DNA from 2 places in the Pectobacterium sp. 1950-15 genome. Region 2 is predicted to be linked to the other one. Evidence: predicted binding sites of a transcription regulator. Region 2 holds the regulator's gene; the other holds the start of a gene.
What was found. The regulator CRP, encoded in region 2, controls carbon source genes, mostly activating them, when cyclic AMP is high. The targets are predictions, from matches to a motif close to ATGTGANNNNNNTCACAT.
Positions count from the first base shown of each region.

Region 1: focA (formate transporter FocA) is a predicted target of CRP. The motif match lies at 2,457-2,474, and genes of this name have one in related genera.

Region 1 is NZ_JBBBQR010000007.1:113,014-121,123, reverse strand. It holds gene pflB (formate C-acetyltransferase) at 1-1,479, opposite strand, end outside; gene focA (formate transporter FocA) at 1,537-2,397, opposite strand; gene ycaO (30S ribosomal protein S12 methylthiotransferase accessory factor YcaO) at 2,849-4,612, opposite strand; gene serC (3-phosphoserine/phosphohydroxythreonine transaminase) at 4,941-6,026, shown strand; gene aroA (3-phosphoshikimate 1-carboxyvinyltransferase) at 6,307-7,596, shown strand; gene cmk ((d)CMP kinase) at 7,818-8,110, shown strand, end outside.
Region 2 is NZ_JBBBQR010000008.1:210,905-219,014, reverse strand. It holds gene WCT94_RS11565 (YheU family protein) at 1-38, shown strand, start outside; gene WCT94_RS11560 (phosphoribulokinase) at 164-1,033, shown strand; gene WCT94_RS11555 (OsmC family protein) at 1,147-1,554, opposite strand; gene crp (cAMP-activated global transcriptional regulator CRP) at 1,928-2,560, shown strand; gene argD (bifunctional acetylornithine/succinyldiaminopimelate transaminase) at 2,751-3,977, opposite strand; gene WCT94_RS11540 (aminodeoxychorismate synthase component II) at 4,097-4,672, opposite strand; gene pelA (pectate lyase PelA) at 5,367-6,491, shown strand; gene pelB (pectate lyase PelB) at 7,173-8,110, shown strand, end outside.

The DNA of each region.
Region 1 (8,110 bases), on a different contig from region 2:
GGTGACGTATTGTTTCGCCAGCCAATCCATGAAGTGATCCATACGATCCATCACTTCGTCGAAGTCCAGAACATCGCCTTTGATCGGTTCTGATTTCGGACCAACCTGCATTTTCAGTTTTTCATCCACGCCGCCGTTAATCGCGTACAGCATGGTTTTTGCCAGGTTTGCACGGGCACCGAAGAACTGCATTTGCTTACCAACGATCATTGGGCTTACGCAACAGGCAATCGCGTAGTCATCGTTGTTAAAGTCAGGACGCATCAGATCGTCATTCTCGTATTGCAGAGAAGAGGTATCGATGGAGACTTTAGCGGCATAGTTTTTGAAGTTCTGTGGCAGTTTTTCAGACCACAGGATGGTCATGTTCGGCTCTGGAGACGGCCCCATGGTGTACAGGGTGTTCAGGAAGCGGAAGCTGGTTTTACTTACCAGCGTACGGCCATCCAGACCCATACCAGCCAGAGATTCGGTTGCCCAGATTGGGTCACCAGAGAACAGCTCATCATACTCAGGAGTACGCAGGAAACGCACCATACGTAGTTTCATGACCAGGTGGTCAATCATTTCCTGAGCTTCTTCTTCGGTGATTTTGCCGGCTTTCAGATCGCGCTCAAGGTAGATATCCAGGAAGGTGGACACACGTCCGAAGGACATGGCTGCACCATTCTGTGATTTCACCGCAGCCAGGTAGCCGAAGTAAGTCCACTGAACCGCTTCCTGAGCCGTTGTCGCTGGGCCAGAAATATCACAGCCATATTTAGCGGCCATTTCTTTAATTTGGCTCAGGGCATGGTGCTGATCGGCAATTTCTTCACGCAGACGGATTGTTGCTTCCAGATCTTCGCCGTTTTCCAGTTTGGATTGCAGAGAAGTGAACTGAGCAAACTTGTCTTTCATCAGGTAGTCGATACCGTACAGCGCAACGCGACGGTAGTCACCGATGATACGGCCACGGCCGTAGGCATCTGGCAGACCAGTCAGAACGCCTGATTTACGACAACGCAGGATATCTGGGGTGTAAACATCAAACACGCCCTGGTTATGCGTTTTGCGGTATTCGGTGAAGATTTTTTTCAGTTGAGGATCCAGTTCACGGCCGTAAACTTTGCATGAACCTTCAACCATTTTGATGCCGCCGAACGGAATTAACGCACGTTTCAGCGGAGCGTCAGTCTGCAGACCAACGATTTTTTCCAGACCTTTGTTGATGTATCCCGCGTCGTGAGACGTGATAGTTGCGGCAACATTGGTATCAAAATCAACAGGGGCGTGAGTGCGGTTTTCCTGCTTGATGCCTTCCATGACGCTGTCCCACAGGGCAGAAGTCGCTTTGGTTGCACCAGCCAGGAAAGACTCATCACCTTCATACGGTGTGTAGTTTTTCTGGATAAAGTCACGAACATTGACGTTATCCTGCCATTCACCTTTGCTAAAGCCTTGCCATGCATTGGCCAATTTTTCATTCAGCTCGGTCATTTTACACCTACCTTTGATATGGATTTCTTAAAACCCGACGTTGCGGCCGATTGCACCTTAGTGGTGCTTGTCTCCACCGCGCAAATAAATTACCCAATATGTTAAACCGACCATTACGCCGCCGCCGATGATGTTCCCCAGAGTGACGGGAATCAGGTTATCGGTGATGAAGTGGCTAACGGTTAAATGTTCAAACTGAGACGGTGCCATACCGATGGCATTCCAGAATTCCGGCGTCGCAAAATTCTTGATAACGATGCCCATAGGAATCATGAACATGTTGGCGATGCTGTGCTCAAAGCCGCTGGAAACAAACATGGCGACAGGCAGAATCATGGTAAACATTTTGTCGGTAAGCGTACGGCCAGAATAGCTCATCCACACGGCCAGACAGACGAGCAGGTTGGCCAGAATCCCCAGGCACAGTGCTTCAACAAACGTATGTTCCAGTTTGTGTTCTGCCGTTTGCAGGACATTGAGTCCCCACGCGCCGTTTGCGACCATGTGCTCTCCCGAGAACCAGATAAGCCCAACGAAGAAAAGCGCGCCAATCAGGTTGCCGACATAGACATTTGCCCAGTTATAGGCTAGTTGCTTCCAGGTAATACGTCCACTGGCTTTGGCTATCACGATGAGAACGGTTGAGGTAAACAAGTCTGCACCGCAGACGACAACCAACATGAGGCCAAGGGAGAAACAGATACCACCGATCAACTTTGCGATACCGAAAGGAATCGTCGCGGTTCCCGTAGTGGCAGTAATATAAAAGACGAAGGCGATCGAAATAAATACACCCGCGGTTATCGCCAAATAAAACGTCGTACACGGTTGTTTGGTAGCTTTATAAACTCCGGCGTCTTCAGCAACTTTTGCCATTGCAGCCGGGAGTAATAGAGTAAAGGGGTTGTCAGCTTTCACACTAACTCTCTCTTAAAAATTATCAGCATTGAGATACTAACAAAGCAGTATACGGTAAAATTTGACGTGGATCATATTGCAAGAAATTAACAAGGCGGTGAGGAGGGTTGGATACCGTATTTTTCTGGTTAAGTATTTGAATTTTTTTATAAAAAAATATTTTAAATTTTGCAAAAAGAGTTGAATTGGATACGTTAAACCTACCGATTTAGCGTTAATAAAAATCATGTTTTGTAGAATTTCAGTACCACCTTGTCGACGTAATTTAATTAAAAATTCACCATTCAATAACAATGTTCTGATTATGCATTACGAATAATAAATATGACTCTGTGGATAATAAAAATAGCCCTTTAAAATAAAGGGCTATTTAGGGTGGACAGAGGCAGATTGCTATTTGCCATAGCGCGTATTCATCAATATAAGACGCGCTGGTTGCCTCAGTCAGACATTATTTTGCCTGCCAGTAACGACGTTTAGCCTGTTGCAGTTTCTCATAGGCCGCCAACAGGGACTGGTGTGCAGGTAACGTGGTGAAGGTATCATCCACGGCAAACAAGCCGTAGAAGCAGGCTTCGCCAGCCACGGCGGCGCTGGCGGCATCGACCGTTTCACTGCCGTACATTTTGGTAAAGGCGTCGTAATATTCTGCCGGGTCGCGCTCAGGTTCCTGTGCCAGTAACAGCAGGGTCTGAAGGCAACGGTAATAATTGCTGCGCTGCGCCGTAAAGACGGAGTCGTTGAAGTCCTGCGTCCACTCTGTCCAGCTTAGCGCCTGATCCAGATCGCCGCCGGCCAGTGCCAGCATCGCTTTCAATTCGCCAACGCGCAGAGTAAACCAGCCATTATCTTTACCGGTGGCAATGCCGAGCAGTTCGCGTACGCGGGTGAAGTCATCCAGCCCTTCATCATCCAGCTGTTGCAACAGCGCCAGATAGTCTTCTTTTTCCCACTTGCTATCAGGCAGCGCCAGCAGCGTGTCACGCAGGTGAGCACCCATGCTGTTATTGGCCAATAACAGATCGTCAGCAGGGTAGATGTCTGACATTCCCGGCACGATGATGCGGCAGGCGTAAACAGACAGATGCTCATAGTCGGCAATATAAACTTCTTTATCTTCCTGTTTGAAAATCGCCATTAGCGTGGCGAATTCTTCTTCTGTCGATCCTTTAAAGCTCCAGTCGGCAAATTCATAATCCGCTTCTTTCTTGAACATATCCCAGGAGATCAGACCGCTGGAATCGATAAAGTGGGTTTCCAGATTGGCGTGTTCGGCCACTTCTTCATCATCAAACGTCGGCGGGGTGAAGACGTCCAGATCTTTCAGACCGCGACCTTGCAGCAGTTCGGTGACGGTACGCTCCAGCGCTACGCCGAAATCAGGGTGCGCGCCGAAGGAGGCAAAGCAGGTGCCGTTAGCCGGGTTAAACAGGACTACGCAGATAACCGGGTATTTCCCGCCTAGTGAGGCATCGTAAGAGAAAATCGGGAAGCCTTCTTTTTCCAGCGTCGCAATCGCTTCGACCACGCCAGGGTAGCGATTCAGCACCGCTTGCGGGATTTCCGGCAAACTGATGGACTCGGCAATGATGCGGTTTTTGATGCTACGCTCGAACACTTCAGACAGCCCCTGAACGCGGGCTTCGTTGGCGGTGTTCCCGGCGGACATCCCGTTAGAAACGTACAGGTTACCGATGATATTCATCGGGATATAAACGGTTTGCTGATCGGATTGACGGGTAAACGGCAGTGCGCAAATGCCTCTGTCGGCATTGCCAGATTGCAGATCGATAAGATCGCTAGCGCTCAGTTCTTGCTCAGGATCGTAAAACTTGTGCAGGCGGGCATCCAGAACGCCTTCCGGTAATGCATCATTTTCCGGGATCGGGAACCATTTTTCATTCGGGTAGTGAACGAAATCACCGTTGGCGATCGTCTTGCCGAGATAGAAGTCAGCGAAGAAATAGTTGGTGGACAGACGTTCGAAATACTCGCCTAACGCGGAAGCCAGTGCTGCTTTCTTACTGGCGCCTTTGCCGTTAGTGAAGCAGAGCGGGCAATCGCGGTCTCGAATATGGACAGACCAGACGTTTGGCACCGGGTTCAGCCATGACGCTTCTTCGATGTTAAACCCCAGGTCTTGGAGCTGTTGTTGAAAACGGGCGATGGAATCTTCCAGGGCGGCGTCTTTGCCTGGGATAAACGTTTGAGTCATGGTGTTCACTCTTATCGAGATTAGCGGAAGCGGCATGATACGGATTTTTCTGTCCAGACTCTATTTATTCATAACAGATCGACAACAGTGAAAAAGAACAGACGGCGTAACGTGCCGTTTTGCATAATGAAAGCGCAATAAGCGTTGCAGCCGCGATTGACGAGTGATAAAACCGATAGCAGGGTAAAAGTAGTGTGGTTATGGCGGTCGTTCCGTTATAACTACTATCTTGTAACAGCGGTATTTTTATAACCGACAGGTTTATAAAAATGGTATTTGTAACAACGGTGATAAAACAACCGCTATTTTTCAGGTGTGGTGAGGGGAAATGACTCAGATTTTTAATTTTAGCGCCGGTCCAGCAATGCTGCCGGTTGAAGTACTGCGTCGTGCTGAACAGGAATTGTGTAATTGGAATGGCCTGGGTACATCGGTCATGGAAATCAGCCACCGCAGTAAAGAGTTTATGCAGGTTGCCGCTGAATCCGAACAAGATCTGCGTGATTTGCTGAAAATCCCCTCCAACTACAAAGTGCTTTTTTGCCACGGCGGCGCTCGTGCGCAATTTGCGGCAGTCCCATTAAATCTTCTGGGCGAACGTACCACGGCGGACTACATCGACGGCGGATATTGGGCGCACAGCGCAATCAATGAAGCAGAAAAGTACTGCACGCCTAACGTCATTGATGTGAAAACGCGTGTAGACGGCCTGCGCGGTATTAAACCGATGCGTGAATGGCAATTGTCTGATGACGCGGCATTTGTACATTACTGCCCGAATGAAACTATTGACGGTATTGCGATTGAAGAAGAGCCGGATTTTGGCGACAAAATTGTGGTCGCCGACTATTCTTCCAGCATTCTGTCTCGCCGTATTGACGTCAGCCGCTATGGTGTGATCTACGCTGGTGCGCAGAAAAATATCGGCCCTGCAGGTCTGACGCTGGTTATTGTGCGTGACGATTTGCTGGGTAAAGCGCGCCGCGAGCTGCCATCGATTCTGGATTATCAGATTCTGGCGGACAATGACTCCATGTTCAACACGCCGCCGACCTTTGCCTGGTATCTGTCCGGTATGGTCTTCAAATGGCTGAAAGAGCACGGCGGCTTGGCTGAAATGGAAAAACGCAACCAGGAGAAAGCCGACCTGCTGTATAGCGCGATTGACGGTAATGATTTCTATCGTAATGACGTCGCGGTAGCGAACCGTTCTCGTATGAATGTACCGTTCCTGCTGGCGGATGCTGCGCTGGATAAAGTCTTCCTGGAAGAATCCGTTGCCGCAGGCTTGCATGCGCTGAAAGGCCATCGCGTAGTGGGCGGCATGCGTGCGTCGATCTACAACGCCATGCCGTTGGAAGGCGTGAAAGCGCTGACTGAATTTATGGCTGACTTCGCACGTCGCCACGGTTAATTAATACGACCTCGCTATACCCTAAATAATTCGAGTTTCAGGCAGGCGGCAAGAGAAGGCATCCCGATGAGCTTACTCAAGTAAGTGATTCGGGTGACAAATCTGCCGGGAGCAGATTTGAACGCTGCTTGCAGCGGCCCTTCAGGGCGAGGCCCACGACGGGCCGAGTATTTGAACGTAGCCAACGCACATGCAACTTGAAGTATGACGGGTATATACATTTTTATAAACCCCGGGCTTGCCGGGGTTTTTATGTCCACGTTGAAAGAATAGGCTTTACATGCAGGAATCCCTGACCCTACAACCCATCAAACTGATTAACGGTACCCTTAACCTTCCAGGCTCAAAAAGCGTCTCTAACCGCGCGCTGTTGCTGGCCGCCTTGTCCGAAGGCAAGACCCGCCTGACTAACCTGTTAGACAGTGACGATGTCCGCCATATGCTGACTGCGTTAACGGCGCTGGGCGTGGAATACCATCTGTCCTCCGATCGGACCGTGTGTGAAATTACCGGTCTGGGGGGCGCGTTTACGGCGTCGCAACCGCTGGAGCTGTTTTTAGGGAACGCGGGTACAGCAATGCGCCCACTGGCTGCCGCGCTGTGCCTGACGGATGGCGACATTGTGCTGACGGGTGAACCCCGTATGAAAGAACGGCCAATCGGGCATCTGGTCGACGCACTGCGTCAGGGCGGGGCGAAAATTGATTATCTGGAGCAGGAAAACTATCCACCGCTGCGTCTGCACGGCGGTTTTCAGGGCGGCGAAATCAGTGTCGATGGTAGCGTATCCAGCCAGTTCCTGACGGCGCTGTTGATGACTGCGCCTCTGGCCGCGCAGGATACGCAAATCAGCATTCAGGGCGATCTGGTTTCTAAACCGTATATCGATATCACGCTGCATATGATGAAAGCGTTTGGTATTGAAGTGCGTAATGAGAACTATCAACGCTTTTTTGTTGCGGGGCGCCAGCAGTATCGCTCTCCGGGCGACTATCTGGTGGAAGGCGATGCGTCATCAGCGTCTTATTTCCTAGCGGCCGCGGCGATTAAAGGCGGCGTTGTGCGCGTGACCGGTGTTGGCCGTAATAGCGTGCAGGGCGATATTCGCTTCGCCGATGTTCTGGAAAGCATGGGGGCGATCGTGCGCTGGGGTGAGGATTATATTGAATGTGAACGCGGCGAACTGCACGCGATCGATATGGATATGAACCACATTCCTGATGCTGCGATGACTATCGCGACGGCGGCGCTTTTCGCACAGGGCGGTACGACTACGCTGCGTAATATCTATAACTGGCGTGTGAAAGAGACGGATCGTCTGGCCGCCATGGCGATTGAACTGCGTAAAGTGGGCGCGGAAGTGGAAGAGGGTAACGACTACATTCGCATTACGCCGCCAGCCAAGCTGAAAGCGGCAGAAATCGGGACATACAACGATCACCGTATGGCGATGTGTTTCTCGCTGGTGGCACTGTCGGACACGCCGGTCACGATTCTCGATCCGAAATGTACCGCCAAAACCTTTCCCGACTACTTCGAACAGCTGGCGCGCCTCAGCGAACTGGCTTAATGCTTCTCTAAGGCACGGTCTCCGTGCCTTTTTTCTTACCCTGTTTATCTCAAACGGCGCTCTGTTTTTCTTCCTGAATTGCGCACTGCATTCAGAGAATGCCTTATTTTTCCCACCATTCCGGCATTGGGGTAACCTTTCTTTGCATTGATGCGTATAATGAGGCTCCGTGATGCCCTAAACGGCATAAGCGGAACTTCCCAGTATTAAAGGAGAGAGAAATGACGGTGATGGCACCGGTAGTTACGGTTGACGGACCGAGCGGCGCAGGCAAAGGTACCTTGTGTAAGGCATTGGCTGAAGCTTTACAGTGGAATTTGCTGGACTCGGGAGCTATCTATCGTGTTTTGGCTCTGGCAGCGTTACACCACCATGTCGATATCGGTTCGGAAGACGCGCTGGTCCCGCTGGCCTCTCATCTTGATGTGCGCTTTGTTGCCGAAGGTGGGCAGCTAAAAGTCATTCTGGAAGGCGAAGACGTTAGCCACGAAATTCGTACCGAAGCGGTAGGTAA
Region 2 (8,110 bases):
GCGACCAGTTCAATGCCGGAGGGCATGCCCCCTATTGAGCATGCCGAAAGGCGTGAAAGAATGCGCCAAACATGCTAACAATGATAAAAACTTACGTCATTTTTGAGGATGCGCGCAGGCTCTCGGCCTATGCGGGCATCGCGATCACGGAGTTACGCATCTTATGTCACATCAGCATCCGATCATTGCGGTTACCGGCTCCAGCGGGGCGGGAACCACGACAACCAGTCTGGCCTTCCGTAAGATTTTTCAGCAGTTTGACCTACGTGCCGCCCAGTTGGAAGGCGATAGCTTTCACCGCTATACCCGCCCGGAAATGGACATGGCGATTCGCAAAGCGCGTGATTTAGGGCGCCACATCAGCTACTTCGGCCCGGAAGCGAATGACTTCAGCCTGCTGGAACAGTCGTTTATCGAATATGGCCTACACGGCCGCGGCCAGACGCGTAAATACCTTCATACTTACGATGAAGCTATCCCCTATAATCAGGTTCCCGGAACATTCACGCCGTGGGAGCCGATGCCGGAACCTACCGACATCCTGTTTTATGAAGGGCTGCACGGCGGCGTAGTCACCGAGCAAAACGACGTGGCACAGCATGTCGATCTGCTCGTCGGCGTGGTGCCAATCGTCAACCTGGAATGGATTCAAAAGCTGATTCGTGACGTTAATGAGCGCGGCCACTCGCGTGAAGCGGTGATGGATTCCGTCGTCCGCTCAATGGAAGACTACATCACCTACATCACCCCACAGTTCTCTCGTACGCACATCAACTTCCAGCGCGTACCTACCGTGGACACCTCCAACCCGTTCGCCGCTAAATCGATTCCCTCGCTGGACGAAAGCTTCGTCGTGATTCACTTTCAGGGGTTGGATAACATTGATTATCCCTATCTGCTCGCCATGTTGCAGGGCTCATTTATCTCCCACATCAACACGTTGGTCGTTCCCGGCGGGAAAATGGGGCTGGCGATGGAGCTCATCATGGCACCGCTGGTGCAGCGGTTAATGGAAGGGAAAACCATCGAATAAGCATCGAGAGACACGGGGCGACCACAGGGATGAGGCCTCCCTACGGGGACCTCCCCCTGTGTTTCCCCTAATAACAGGCTTAAGTGAACAGAACTAGTGCCCAGAGAGAGGGATTATTCCAACACTCTAATTTCGTGGCTGTGCGTTACCTCAACGGCTTTGCCCAGCATCAGTGCCACAGAGCAGTATTTTTCCGCAGACAGAGTGACCGCGCGCTCGACGGCTTTGTCGGTCAGCCCTTTCCCCGTAACGATAAAATGCAGATTAATATGGGTAAATAAACGCGGCGCTTCAGACCGGCGCTCTGACGTCAATTTCACTTCACAATCCGCCACATCGTTACGACCTTTTTGCAGAATCGACACCACATCAATCGCGCTGCATCCCCCCACTGACATCAACACCATTTCCATCGGACTGGGCGCTTTATCGCCGGAATTGCCGTCCATCAAGATCTGGTGCCCTGATGCGGATTCGCCCAAAAACGTTAAGCCTTCAACCCATTTTACCCGTGCCTGCATGGTGCCTCTCCACTAAAAATTTTTTGAAAATTTATACCGTTACTGTACAAAAACCAGCGTTAATCAGAGCTTTGTCATGCTGAAGCGAGACAACACAAGACACGTCCTTAAAGCTGTGTTAAAACGAAAATAGAATAGACCTTTTCTGGACAAAGCCAGAAACGAAGAAGATGATGACGTAGCCAGATATACCCAGCCACGTTTACGTTGCAGCAAGGCAGCAACCGGAAAATCAAGGGTACAGTGGTTCCAGTATATTCCCTGACGTCATTCTGCCTAGACTGAATTTTATTTTTTAGCAGTTAAACACGCCGTACAGGGAACTCTGACCCCTGTAATTTGCGCAGTGAATTACAACAGAGGATGATAGCGAATGGTTCTCGGCAAACCGCAGACAGACCCAACTCTCGAATGGTTCCTTTCCCATTGTCATATCCACAAGTATCCATCGAAGAGCACGCTTATTCACCAAGGTGAAAAAGCAGAAACGCTTTACTACATCGTGAAAGGCTCTGTCGCAGTGCTAATCAAAGATGAAGAAGGCAAGGAAATGATTCTTTCCTACCTCAATCAGGGCGATTTCATCGGCGAGCTCGGCCTGTTTGAAGAAGGTCAGGAACGCAGCGCTTGGGTGCGGGCAAAAACCGCCTGTGAAGTGGCTGAAATCTCCTATAAAAAATTCCGCCAGCTCATCCAGGTTAACCCTGATATTCTCATGCGCCTGTCTGCACAAATGGCAAGCAGACTCCAGGTTACCTCAGAGAAAGTCGGCAACCTCGCCTTCCTTGATGTAACCGGCCGTATTGCCCAAACCCTACTCAACCTGGCCAAACAACCTGATGCCATGACGCATCCAGATGGCATGCAAATAAAAATTACCCGTCAGGAAATTGGGCAAATCGTTGGCTGCTCGCGTGAAACCGTGGGCCGCATTCTGAAAATGTTAGAAGACCAGAACCTGATCTCTGCGCACGGTAAAACGATTGTCGTTTACGGCACTCGCTAAATCCCTGTCGCTGTACCCTACCAATAAAAAAGCGTGAAGCCTCGGCCTCACGCTTTTTTTTATGGCGAGCGTCCTGCTCGCCACCCTACGGGCCGTCGCAAGCGACGTTGAAAAACGTTCCCTACGTTTTTTTATGGCGAGCTTCCTGCCCGCCACCTTACAGCCATCGCAGCAACGTTGAGAGAATAACTCAGTTCGCTGCGTTAACCACCTGTGCGACGGCTTTGGCGAACTTCGCCATCCCCTGCACAATATCGTCTTCATCAATGATCAAAGACGGCACAAAGCGGATGACGTTCGGCCCTGCCATCAGCACCATCAGACCCTGCGCTGTTGCAGCAGCCAGAAACTCGCCCGCGCGGCCATGCCACTGCGGCTTCAGCTCTGCCCCCAGCAGTAGCCCCATACCGCGAACCTGCTCGAATACAGCGTACTGCTGGTTAATTTTCTCAAGCTCACTAACAAAACGATCGTGCCGATCTGCCACGCCTGACAGCACTTCCGGCGTGTTAATGATATCCAGCGCGGCTTCGGCCACCGCACAGGCCAGCGGGTTGCCGCCATAAGTGGTGCCGTGTACCCCAACCGTCATCACAGAGGCGATTTCTTCCGTCGTCAGCATCGCGCTAATCGGGAATCCACCGCCCAACGCTTTAGCGGTGGTGAGAATATCCGGCGTAATACCGTAGTGCATGTAGCTGAATAATTTACCGGTACGCCCCATCCCACTCTGCACTTCATCAAATACCAGCAGCGCCTTGTGCTGATCGCACAGATCGCGAACGCCTTGCAAGAACTCAGGCGTAGCAGGCGTAATACCGCCCTCGCCCTGAATCGGCTCCAGTACGACTGCGCAGGTGTGATCGTCCATCACTGCTTTGACCGCAGCCAGATCGTTGAAAGGAACATGGACAATATCCGCAGGCTTAGGTCCGAAACCATCGGCATATTTAGGCTGTCCGCCAACCGAGACGGTGAACAGCGTCCGACCATGAAACGCATTGTAGAAGGCGATAATCTTGGTTTTATACGGGCTATGGCGTTTAACCGCATAGTGACGCGCCAGTTTAAATGCGGCTTCGTTAGCCTCAGCACCGGAGTTAACAAAGAACACACGATCGGCAAAAGTGGCATCAATCAATTTGCTGGCGAGGCGTAGTGCAGGTTCGTTGGTGAAAATATTGCTGGTGTGCCACAGTTTTTCACCCTGCTGCTGCAATGCATTAACCAGTGCAGGATGGCAGTGGCCCAGTGCCGTAACCGCAATGCCACCGGAGAAATCGATATACTCACGGCCGTCCTGATCCCAGACGCGACTCCCTTTACCTTTCACTGGTACAAATTTCGCGGGTGCATAAACCGGCAAAATCACTTTATCGTGAGTATCCCGTGTCACTGCTTTCTGCTCTGCTGCCATTTGCTGCCTCACTCTGCTATCCATCACGTTAGAATGAAAATATAGTCAATAAATATGCATAAAAAATCAATTACAGGCAATATTAAATCGGCTACTAGAGAGAATAACTTTCTATATAGCTAAATTTTAAGGAAATTATCCAAAAGCTGATGCCCTTGCTGGCTAAGAATACTCTCTGGGTGAAACTGCACGCCTTCAAGCGGCAGTGAGCGATGACGGATCCCCATAATCTCATCTCGCTTGCCTTCATGTTCGCTCCAGGCTGTAACCTCAAAGCAATCGGGTAGCGAAGCTGCATCAATGATAAGTGAATGATAGCGAGTCACCGTCAAGGGCTGAGCGAGCCCCGCAAAAACCCCTGTATTGCTGTGCGCAATCGCAGAGGTTTTCCCATGCATAACCTGCCGTGCCCGCACCACACGCGCGCCGAACGTCTGCCCCATCGCCTGATGGCCAAGACACACGCCCAGAATAGGCAATTTATCGGCAAAGTAACGAATTGCAGTCAGTGAAATGCCCGCCTCATCCGGCGTGCAAGGACCCGGTGAAATCACCAATCGCTCAGGCGCAAGCTGTTCAATCTCACGCAGCGTCAGTTCATCATTACGCTTCACCACGACCTGTGCGCCAAGCTCACAAAAGTATTGGTAAAGGTTGTAGGTAAAGGAATCGTAGTTATCGATAATCAGTAGCATATTTATTGCACAGTTAGTCAGGAAAGCCGTACTAACATACATGAAATTCGTGCCAGGCACCCAGACCTTGTCGCCAGCAAAGATAAAAGGCGCGCTATCCCTACGCAATAAATTAGCACGATAATAATTATACCGATCATAAATGATTTATTTCTGTAATAAGCATCTTTATTAATAGGTAATATTTATTATTCATTCCTATAGAAAACGATTTCTTTGAAATCATTTTTAACAAAAAAAATAATAACCAAAAATTCCTTATGAATTAATTAAGTTTTTTTCTACGGGCATAAAAAAACCACGATGTTATTTTTATAATCGATATTTATTTTTAACTTTTGACGGCGATCACAGTTGCGAACCAAGTGAATAACCCCCCAAGTTCAGAATGGATAAAAATAAAGAATTCACATTGAATAAAAAGAGAGGGTGAAAATTAAATAATTGATTTTTAATGATTTTAAATAGAAATTAGTTTCTATTTAAAAGTAATGAACACAAATCTCATCAGTTGTCCTCTTTTATTTAATCAATATATTTTTCACCTCATATTGAATTGTTTATTTTTTATGATAACACTAGGCACGGCTTTATAGACAAACCTTAATTTCATTTTTGTTGAAACAGCCTTCTTATTTACACAGGGTGTGTAGCGATAAATACCCAAAAAATTCTATGTCAAGGAGAGTACACAATGAAATACCTACTGCCTTCTGCAGCTGCAGGACTGTTGCTGCTCGCAGCCCAACCAACAATGGCGGCAAATACGGGGGGTTATGCCACCACTGACGGCGGCGATGTTTCCGGCGCAGTGAAAAAAACCGCACGTTCTTTGCAAGAGATCGTCGATATCATTGAGGCAGCGAAAAAGGACTCAAGCGGTAAAGCGGTCAAAGGCGGCGCCTACCCACTCGTCATCACCTATAACGGTAATGAAGATGCGTTAATCAAAGCGGCTGAAGCCAACATCTGCGGCCAATGGAGCAAAGATCCGCGCGGCGTAGAAGTCAAAGAGTTCACCAAAGGGCTCACCATCCTCGGGACCAACGGTTCTTCCGCTAACTTTGGTATCTGGATTGTAAACTCTTCCAACGTTGTCGTGCGTAACATGCGTTTCGGTTATATGCCTGGCGGAGCAAAAGATGGTGATGCTATCCGTATTGATAACTCGCCGAACGTCTGGATCGACCACAACGAGATTTTCGCCAAGAATTTCGAATGTGCCGGTACACCAGACAACGACACGACCTTTGAATCGGCTGTCGATATCAAGAAAGCCTCAACCAACGTCACAGTGTCATATAACTACATCCATGGCGTGAAAAAAGTGGGTCTGAGCGGTTCAAGCAACACAGATACGGGCCGTAACCTGACTTACCATCACAACATTTACAGCGATGTTAACTCACGTCTGCCGCTGCAACGTGGTGGTCAGGTTCACGCGTACAACAACCTGTATGATGGCATCAAAAGTTCAGGCTTTAACGTTCGTCAGAAAGGGATTGCACTGATCGAAAGCAACTGGTTCGAAAATGCGCTCAACCCAGTGACCGCACGTAATGATGACTCCAACTTCGGTACCTGGGAACTGCGTAACAACAACATTACCAGCCCGTCTGATTTTGCTAAATACAACATCACCTGGGGTAAGCCATCCACACCACACATCAATGCGGATGACTGGAAGAGCACGGGCAAATTCCCTGCACTCCCGTATAGCTACTCACCAGTTTCCGCACAGTGCGTGAAGGATAAACTGGCAAGCTACGCTGGCGTAGGTAAAAACCTGGCAGTACTGACAGCCGCTAACTGTAAATAAGTACATTAAACCCGGCGCATTCACTCTGCGCCGGGTTCTCTGTGAGCGGGTGATTTGGGCTCGCTCATTTTTTAAGGAAGCAGTGCAAGATTGCCAGTGCGACCTTCACAGCAACAGACTTCATGCTGATAGTCCTTCCACCACTATAAGGTATGGTCAGTGAGATCTATTTTCTTTCCTATCGTGTACAGGTGCATTATATAAAATTAATAATATAGCGATTAATAATAATTATTTTTTAACAAACTAAAATGCAAGGTAGAATTAACTCATAACGCAAAAAATATTGAATACGCCTGTGATAGTATATTTTGACTTAAGATGAATTTTTACGTTAGTTGTAACAATTACCATCAGAAAAATCGCGAACTAAAAACCAATAAATCAAGAAACCAGAATGAAACTCCCGTCCGTTAATAAAATAACCCACTGATTTTCTACTCTTTTAAAAGAATGGTGTTTCCTATAAAACCCGAATTACTCAATCATCAGTATTACAAAATGTTTCCATTCTAATACATTTAACATTTCACCCTTGAACTGATCTTATTTTTTGACCACACTCCCCTTGGTTTTTCATCAAAATTGATGATTCATTTTTGTTGAGAAATTTGTACCTATTACATCGGGCATACGGAGCAATAAATGCCCATGAAATTATATTCCAAGGAGACAGTTATAATGAAATACCTATTGCCTACGGCAGCCGCCGGATTGTTACTGTTCGCTGCTCAGCCAGCCATGGCTGCAAATACGGGCGGCTATGCCACCACGGATGGTGGAGACGTTTCCGGTGCCGTAAAAAAGACCGCACGTTCTCTGAAAGAAATTGTGGATATCATTGAAGCCGCAAAAGTGGATTCAAAAGGCAAGAAAGTCAAAGGCGGTGCGTATCCGCTTATCATCACCTATAGCGGTAATGAAGACTCGCTAATCAAAGCGGCCGAAAAAAATATCTGCGGTCAGTGGAGTAAGGACGCGCGCGGCGTAGAAGTCAAAGAGTTTACCAAAGGGATCACGATTCAGGGCACCAATGGCTCATCCGCCAACTTCGGTATCTGGATTATCAATTCATCCAACGTTGTCGTACGTAATATGCGCTTCGGCTATATGCCGGGTGGTGCACAAGACGGTGATGCCATTCGCATTGATAATTCGCCGAACGTCTGGATTGACCACAATGAGATCTTTGCCAAAAACTTTGAGTGTAAAGGCACGCCAGACAATGACACCACTTTTGAATCAGCCGTCGATATCAAGAAAGGGTCAACTAACGTCACGGTGTCATACAACTACATCCATGGTATTAAAAAAGTGGGTCTGAGCGGTGCAAGCAATTCGGACACCGGTCGTAACCTGACTTATCATCACAATATCTATCGCGATGTTAACTCACGTCTGCCGCTGCAACGTGGTGGTCTGGTTCATGCGTACAACAACCTGTATGACGGAATCACCGGTTCAGGCTTTAACGTCCGTCAGAAAGGGATAGCGCTGATCGAAAGCAACTGGTTTGAAAATGCGTTGAACCCAGTAACGGCACGTAACGACAGCTCCAACTTCGGTACCTGGGAATTGCGTAATAACAACATTACCAAACCGGCAGACTTCTCCAAATA